DNA from 2 places in the Congregibacter litoralis KT71 genome. Region 1 is predicted to be linked to the other one. Evidence: predicted binding sites of a transcription regulator. Region 1 holds the regulator's gene; the other holds the start of a gene.
What was found. The regulator sigma-54, encoded in region 1, starts transcription at its own class of promoters, with help from an activator protein. The targets are predictions, from matches to a motif close to TGGCACANNNNTTGCNNT.
Positions count from the first base shown of each region.

Region 2: KT71_RS17535 (DUF11 domain-containing protein) is a predicted target of sigma-54. The motif match lies at 1,637-1,654, and genes of this name have one in related genera.

Region 1 covers NZ_CM002299.1:3,331,591-3,335,930, forward strand. The annotation lists gene lptA (lipopolysaccharide transport periplasmic protein LptA) at 1-56, shown strand, start outside; gene lptB (LPS export ABC transporter ATP-binding protein) at 34-759, shown strand; gene KT71_RS15195 (RNA polymerase factor sigma-54) at 1,107-2,588, shown strand; gene hpf (ribosome hibernation-promoting factor, HPF/YfiA family) at 2,725-3,012, shown strand; gene KT71_RS15205 (PTS sugar transporter subunit IIA) at 3,039-3,548, shown strand; gene rapZ (RNase adapter RapZ) at 3,548-4,340, shown strand, end outside.
Region 2 covers NZ_CM002299.1:3,860,676-3,865,015, forward strand. The annotation lists gene KT71_RS17520 (enoyl-CoA hydratase/isomerase family protein) at 1-501, shown strand, start outside; gene KT71_RS17525 (hypothetical protein) at 507-719, opposite strand; gene KT71_RS17530 (hypothetical protein) at 816-1,508, opposite strand; gene KT71_RS17535 (DUF11 domain-containing protein) at 1,715-4,340, shown strand, end outside.

The DNA.
Region 1 (4,340 bases):
GCGAGAGTGGGCAGAATCCCCGGGGAGGCGTCGATGGCGACCCTGACAGCCCGTAGTCTTGCAAAAGCCTACCGTGGCCGGGCCGTCGTCAAGGACGTGAGTATTGAGGTACAGAGCGCCCAGGTCGTGGGACTCCTGGGCCCCAATGGTGCGGGAAAAACCACCTGCTTCTACATGATCGTGGGCATCGTGGCCTCGGACGGCGGTGACATTCTGATTGACGATGAAAGTATTACCGCCCTGCCCATGCACGAGCGGGCCCGCCGCGGTATCGGTTACCTGCCTCAGGAAGCCTCCATCTTCCGCCGCATGAGCGTTGGCGACAATATCCTCTCTATTCTGGAAACCCGCAAAGACCTGAGCCGTGCGGAGCGCCGGACGCGCCGCGACGAGCTCCTTGAGGAGTTTCATGTCGGCCATCTCCGGGACAGCCTTGGTCAGGCACTTTCCGGCGGCGAACGCCGTCGCGTAGAGATTGCCCGGGCTCTGGCCATGGAGCCCAAGTTCATTCTCCTGGATGAACCCTTTGCCGGCGTGGACCCCATCTCTGTGGGCGACATCAAGAACATCATCCGCCACCTCCAGACCCGGGGCATCGGTGTTCTGATTACGGACCACAATGTGCGGGAAACACTGGATATCTGCGAAACCGCATTTATTGTGGGCGAGGGCCACATCATTGCCCAGGGCAGCCCTCAGGACGTTCTAGAAAACGCCAAGGTGCGCAAGACCTATCTCGGCGAGAATTTTCGCCTCTAGCTGCCCGGTGCGCTATGCCGCTGGGCGTTACCCATCCGGCTACCCTCCACTGCCCTCCACTGCCCTCCACTGCCCTCCACTGCCCTCCACTGCCCTCCACTGCCCTCAAGCAATCTGCACTATTCTTCCACCACGTTTCATTATTTTTCATTACCATAATGCAATAAGCGAGCCAAGGCGTTGCACGGACCTCGGTGCAGGCCTACACTCAGGTCTATTGGACAGCAATGCACTGTCTCACCGTGGGGATGCGCGCGGGCCCGAATCGGGTCAGAGCGCGCGTAAGAGCGCACCCAGATGGCACAAGACCATCGGTGCGTAGCGCAATAGGGCAGGACTGACGCGCTATGAAGCAGGGACTACATCTCAAGCTCGGTCACCAGCTGACGATGACACCGCAGTTGCAGCAGGCTATTCGGCTGTTGCAACTGAGCACCCTCGATTTACAGCAGGAAATCGAACAGGCGCTGCAGGAAAACCCCATGCTCGAGGTGGAAGAGGAGCAAGCCGATACCCCGGAAAAACCCGACCGCGAAGACTCCGGCAATCACGAAGGCCCCATGGACAACCCTGAACGGAGCGCCAACGTCGACGAAGCCTCCGCCGAGGGAGAATTCGAGGCGAACATGCCCGAAGACCTGCCCGTGGATACGCAGTGGGAGGACATCCTTCCCTCGAGCGCACCTCCCCCATCCGAAGGTGCCGGTGAGGACTTTGACTTCGACAGCCGCAACCGGGGCAGCGAGAGTCTGCAGGATCACTTGCGGTGGCAGCTCAATCTCACCCGCCTGTCCGACAGTGACCGCATCGTGGCCCTGGCCATCATCGATGCCACGGATGCCAACGGCAGGTTCAATAGCAGCGTCGAAGATCTTCTTGAACTTTTCCCGCCGGAACTTGAGATCGAAAAAGAGGAGGTCACCGCCGTCCTCCACGCCCTCCAGCAGTTTGAGCCCGTGGGAGTGTTCGCCCGGGACCTGCAGGAATGCCTGCAGTTGCAGCTCAAACAGCTCGATCCCCAGACACCCTGGCTGGATCAGGCAAAGATTTTGATCAACCGTCACATCAATCAACTGAGCAGCGGCGACTACGCACAGATCATGCGCCGTATGAAACTTTCGGAAGATGATCTTCGCGGCGTCCTGACTCTCGTGCGCTCCCTGGACCCTCTGCCCGGCAAGCAGTTTGGGGACGACGATACGGAGTACATCGTTCCCGATGTCTATGTCAGCCGCAAGGAGGGCCGCTGGGTGGTAGAGCTGAACCCCGACACCGCGCCGCGACTGCGGATCAACGACTACTACGCCGGCATGATCAAGCGCGCCGACAACAGCGCTGATAACAGCTACCTTCGGGACAATCTTCAGGAGGCCAAATGGTTTCTGAAAAGTCTCCAGAGTCGAAACGAAACCATGATGAAGGTGTCTACAGAAATAGTGAGGCGCCAGCGGAACTTCCTGGAGTACGGGGAAGAGGCCATGAAGCCCCTGGTATTGCACGACATCGCGGAGGCCGTGGAAATGCATGAATCGACCATATCCCGTGTAACGACGCGTAAATATATGCACACGCCGCGGGGCATCTTTGAACTCAAATACTTTTTTTCCAGTCATGTGGCCACCACCAGTGGTGGCGCCTGCTCCTCCACGGCCATTCGTGCTCTCATCCGAAAACTCGTGGCCGCGGAAAATCCCCGCAAACCGCTCTCCGACAGCAAGCTTGCGGAACTACTCGAGGGTCAGGGCATTCAGGTCGCCCGGCGGACCATCGCCAAGTACCGGGATAGCCTCACCATTCCACCGTCCAACGAGCGCAAGCGGCTTGTATAAACATGGCGGTAGCCCCTGCGCGCTGCGGCGTGACGCTCGCCAAGCCGTATAAAGATCGATTCAAGGAAAGATCCAACGACAGAAAGACAAGAACGTTGCAAAACACCCAGCGGAAAGAAAGAAAAAGGAGAAGCGCATGCAAATAGTAATCAGCGGACACCACGTCGAAGTCACCGATGCCCTGCGGGAGTACGTAGAAGCAAAGTTCGAACGTTTGCAGCGGCACTACAGTCAGATCAGCAAGTCCGAGGTGACACTCATCGTGGAGAAAATGGTACAGACAGCAGAGGCCACGGTGCATATCGCCGGCAAGGATCTGTTTGCCTCCGCTGACTCGGAAGATATGTATGCCGCCATTGATGCCCTTGTGGACAAGCTTGATCGACAGCTGATCAAGCACAAGGAAAAGAACCGACCCCACTAAACGCCAGGGAGCTTTTTGAATTACCCATGTCAGCAATCCCGACCATGAGCCCGGAAACACCCCACGCCGCCAACAGCGTCAGCGATCTGCTCACGCCGGCACGCAGCCTGTGCCGCATACCCGGGGGCAGCAAGAAGCACCTCTTTGACCTGGTTGCGGAGGTACTGGGGAGTGACCGGGATGAGTTCCACCCGGATGAGCTGGTCGCCGGCATGCTGGCACGGGAAAAACTGGGAAGCACCGCTCTGGGCAATGGCATCGCGATACCTCACTGCCGTCTCAGGGACTGTGAGACGCCCTGCGGCGTGCTCCTGACCCTGTCCAGCGGTGCGGACTTTGATGCGCCGGATGATGAAGATGTGGATCTTCTCTTTGCCCTGGTGGTACCCAGCGAGGCGACCCAGGAGCATTTAAACCTTCTCGCAGATCTGGCGCGGCTTTTCTCCCAGGCGGACTTCCGGGAGGCCCTTCGCCACTGCGGCAGCAACGAAGAGCTGTTTAACACGGCGACAAACTGGACCGCAGGCAGCGCCTAGTGGACCTGATCATCATCAGTGGTCGTTCGGGATCCGGGAAGAGTACCGCCCTGCACCAGCTGGAGGACGAGGGTTTTTACGCCATCGACAACCTCCCCGCTTCCCTCCTCCCCGCCCTTGTGCGGGAGACGGGACCGGGCCTCCCGGAACAGTTTCGGGGCATTGCCGTGTGCATTGACGCGCGCAACGCTTTTCGTGACCTTCAGGGCTTTAATGCTGCCCTGGCCTCCCTGCCGGAGTCGGTGCAGCCGCGGATTCTTTATCTGGACGCCGATGAAGCCACCCTGATCAAGCGTTTCAGCGAGACCCGGCGACGCCACCCCCTGACCAACCAGAAACTACCGTTGGCCGAGGCCATACGCTATGAAAGTGAACTTCTGGAACCTTTGGCCGCGCAGGCAACCCTCACCCTCGATACCCGGACCATGACCATCTATGAGCTTCGGGATGCCATCCGCCAGAGACTGGTGGGCTCCGAAGCAGAGGAGATGGCCATCCTCTTTCAGTCCTTTGGTTTCAAGCGGGGCGTACCCGGCGATGCGGACCTGATTTTTGATCTACGACTGCTTCCAAACCCTCACTGGTCAACCGAGCTGCGCCGGAAAACCGGCGAAGATCCTGACGTTGTCGCCTACCTTGAGGACCACGATATTACCGGGCAGCTGTTTCAGGATATTGCGGGTTTTATCGAACGCTGGGTGCCCGCCTACCAGAAGAGCAGTCGCAGCTACCTCACCGTCGCTCTGGGCTGCACAGGCGGCCAGCATCGCTCGGTGTATATGGCCAGGCGCC
Region 2 (4,340 bases), 530 kb from region 1:
GCCCTGGAAAGCATCAATGCGGTAACCATCGCACGCATCCAGGGATGGTGCGTAGGCGGCGGACTGGTACTGGCGGCCGCCTGTGATCTGCGGGTTGCGAGCGCCGATGCACGCTTCTCCATTCCTGAGATCGATCTGGGCATCCCCCTGGCCTGGGGCGGCATTCCCAGGCTCGTTCGGGAAATAGGCCCCGCACTCACCAAGGAGCTGGTGATGACCTGTCGGCCCTTTGACGCGGCGGAGGCTCTGTCGGCGGGTTTTCTCAACCGAAGTGTTGCCCCCGAAGAACTGGACAAGGCCGTCGATGACCTCGCTGCTGCAATCAACAGCCGTCCCGCCTTCCCCGTGCAGGCAACAAAGCGTCATGTCGATGCGGTTACCGCCAATCAGGTGGGCCTGGGGCGCTCCTGGTCCGACGCCGACAGTTTGCTCGCGGGCCTCATGGACCCGGAGTGTCAGGAGGCGCGGGAGCGCTACGTAAAAGACCGACAAAAAAGCTGAGGGGTTTATCGACCGCCCACCAGTTCACGGTCGAGCATCACCTCCAGGCGGAACACAACGCCCAGCACACCCTCGCGCTTCTCTTCGTAAAGATCCCGACGCCAGTTGTAGCTGGGCTCTATTTCGTAATAGAGAAACTCCCGAAAAAACTGTTTTCGATACAGGAAACCCAGGCGGTAGCTGGTCTCGTAGTTCTCCGGCTGGTCCCGACCGCTCACGGTTACGAAGTACTCGATGGCACTGGGAAATTTTCGTGGTCATCCAGCCAACGGCGGTAGGTGAGCCCCGTGTTGTAGTCCCAGAACTCTTTTTCTTCACGATAGCGCACCCTCCCCCCCCCAGCGGATGAGGCTTTTGTCGTCCAGGATGCGGTTGGCCTCAAAATTCGTCAGGGAGCGATATCCGTCCTCCGTGTGGTACTGGAGTCGCTGGGTAACTCGCGCCCAGCTGTTATCGGTCAGGGGTTGCTGATAGCGAAAACGCACGCCGGGCAGAAGCGCAGGACCGGACCTAACGGATAAGGTCGCATCCAGGCGGGTGCGCCGACTATCCCTGAAGTTAAACCGCACGCCCACGTCGTTTTCCTGGGCGCGCTCTTCCTCCGTCAGGGTTTGCTCAGACTCTTCACCGGAAAAAACCAGGTCGATACGTTCGGATATTTTTGGTAGATCCACCTGGCCCCGCAGGCGAACCTTCAGATCGTGTCCATCGCGCTGGTCCCAGTCATCGAGAAATATGGCGCGCACAAAGGAGTCGGCGCGCTCGGCGTCGCGCACGGGGGCGCCAAAGAAATCATCCATCCATTGGACCAGGTCCTGGGCGCGATTGGTGGCGTATTCGTGGCTGCTGTCGACCCAGTGCTTTTCCTCTCCTTCCTCCTGCGGGGCGACAGAGGACTCCTTCAACTGAGGAGCGTCCGCTGGTGCCTCCGCCGGCGAAACAGCGGTCTGTCTCTGCACCTCATCACTGTCGGATGTCTCAGACCTTGCAGGCAGAGCCGCAAACATCAGCAACACCAACAATAGGTGCGGGAGGGGGATTTTGGACCGGGTAGGAATAGGGCGCCTCTACTCACTTTTAAGGACGACTTCGACTATGGCAGAGTCGCGTCCAATTGTGGAGTTCATCACACATCTGGCACGTGATTTGCTGTTAAAATTCAGGCCTTTGAAAAGCATAAAAAAGCAAAACCCCGGACTCTTGAGTACTTAAATTGAAACGTTTCAAAGCCCCTCGTATTTCACATACGGTCCTTGCTCAAGTTTGCATCGCCCTTTTGCTGGGTTTTTCTGCACTCCATGCCAGCGCTCAGATTCCCACCATCGCCGTTCAGGGATTGCCTACCCAACCCTTGCTGGGCGAGTCGTTTTGCGCCGATGTTAATTTCACTAACAGTGATAGCACCACCGGCTTCGGCCCCTATCTGAAACTGGTCATTGATGAGGGCATCTCGGGGCTCTCTGCGGATTTCGTCGACATCGCCCCGCAGCTGACGCAAATAGGCACCTTCGATGCCAGCGGCACCTTGCTCGACCCTATCACCGGCGCGACTATCACGGGTAATCCCGGCGGCATGGCATGGATTGTTCGCTATCCTGTGGGTTCTGTGGATCAGGGTCAGCCGGGCCTGGTCATGACCCTGTGCGCAACCCTGGACCCGGGCTCGGATATCGGTGTTGATAAACCCTTTGATATCACGCCGGGCTTTGAATTTGGAGACACCACCACCGGCACCAATGGTCCCATTGAGGGAGCCCTCTTCGACTCAGAGGTCACACCCACCCTCGCGCGCGTCACTAAAGGCAACAGTGCCCTGGAGAGTGAACGCCCTCCGGGGCCCAGCAACGAGTTCAGCTATACCTGGACCGTCGACATATCAGATGGTGTGTCCCTTGATAATGTCGTCCTTACGGACAGTCTTCCGCCGGAAATCCAGTGGGCAGGCCCCGTCACTATCAGCGCGCCCCTCGGTACCGGCTGCGCCGTAGCCGCTCCCTACGACCCCCTGAATCCTCCCCTACCGGGGGCGACAATAACCGTGAACTGCACCGCCGTGCTCGGCGCCACGAGTACCAGCGACGTGACCGTCACCGTGCCGGTGTACATCACCGACGTTCTCGATGAGACATTGGCAAACGACGAACTGGCCATCACCAACACGGTCGATTTCAGCTACGAGTATTTAGGGGTCGCCGACAGCGACACTGCCAGCAGCACGGTAACTGCAAAGAACGTTGCCGTGCAGAAGTCCGTATCGGGCACCGGCCTCCCCGGCGGCGTTCTGACCTATGCATTCAATTTTCAGATAACGGACTACCCCGATACGCCCGGTGCGGGCGCAAGCACCATCACCCTGACGGACACCCTCGCGGATGGCCTGAGCTTTGACGGCACCGTGGCCCTGGTTATCGACACTAGCGTCGTGCCGATTACAGCTACCGCAATGCCGGGAGGGGCACCCGGTGAAACCGATCTGCTGTGGGACGTCACCGCGGCGGTCGGTGGTCCGATAAACAATGGGGCCAGAGGGTCGCTCACGTTCGAAGCGACCATTCTCAACAACTACTCCGACGGCAGCCCCGTACTCGCATCGGATGGCTTCGACAACGACGTCACTCTGGATTACGGACTCACTGCCGGCGGCGGCGGCTCTGACGGTTCAGCAATCACCGCACCGGTAGAGCCCAATGTGCCGAGTAAAACAATTTTCTCGCCCAACCCCCTCCCCAGCGCCGTGGAGCCCGGGGAAGCCGTTGTCTTCGAATTAACTTTAAGCATTCCCGCAGGCAACACCGCTAATGTTGTTTTCGTCGATTTTTTACCCCGTCCGGTGTTTGACGTTGCGGATTTCAACCCAGCGACCGATATCCAGGTCCTGACACCTTTTTCTGCCTTGTCACCCACGATCACCACTGACACCAGCAACAACTCCATACGCATGGAATTTGGCGATGTCGCCACTGTCATCGCCACCAGTCTGCGGGTTCGCTTGACGGCGCGGGTAGTCGGCACGCCCTTTGCCGACTCCCTCTTTCTCACCAACCTGTTGCAAACCAGCTACGACACCACCGACGGTCGAACCATCACCGAACTGAAGGCCGCCGGCCTTACCGTAGGCGCGCCCTCACTAACCATTACCAAAGGCGTCATTGCAGCGGCAAACCCAAACGCCACGATTATCCCTGCGCCTCCGGGTAATCCTTCGACGGCACTTGCCAACAGCGACGTGAACGGTGTCGATGCCTTTGATGAAATCACATACCTCGTCACCGTTGAAAACACCGGTTCCACACCAGCCTATACCGTCACTATTGATGACCCTGGAGTGGCAGACCTGAGCTGCAACGAACCCTCCCCCGGCGATATTGAGAACGGTAACGGCACGCCTCTGAGCTTCACGGGAACCCTTGCGTCGGGGATCGTGCTGGATAACCGGCTGGCAGAGAATGATGGCAGTGAGGGTGCTCCCTTTGGCGCTGATACAGCGCTTCTTACCCTGCGCTGTGAGCTCGGGAGCGCGGTAGAGCCTGCCCAAACCATCGTTAACACGGCCGGCGTCACCTGGACATCCACGCCGGATCCATCAACACCGTTTACCCGCATCGAAGAATCCGCCAGCGCGGCCATCAACGTTCCATCTCTGACCAAAGTTGTGACTGATATTGCGCCGGGATACAGCAGTGGCGCCCGCGAGGCCCACATCGGTGAGTTGGTGACCTATGAGCTTGTCGTCACCGTGCCCGAGGGCACCTCGAGCAGCGTGCGGGTTGAGGATTTGCTGCCCAATGGTATGGCCTTCGCCGATGTTGTCTCCGTCACGCCCAGTAGCGCCGATATCA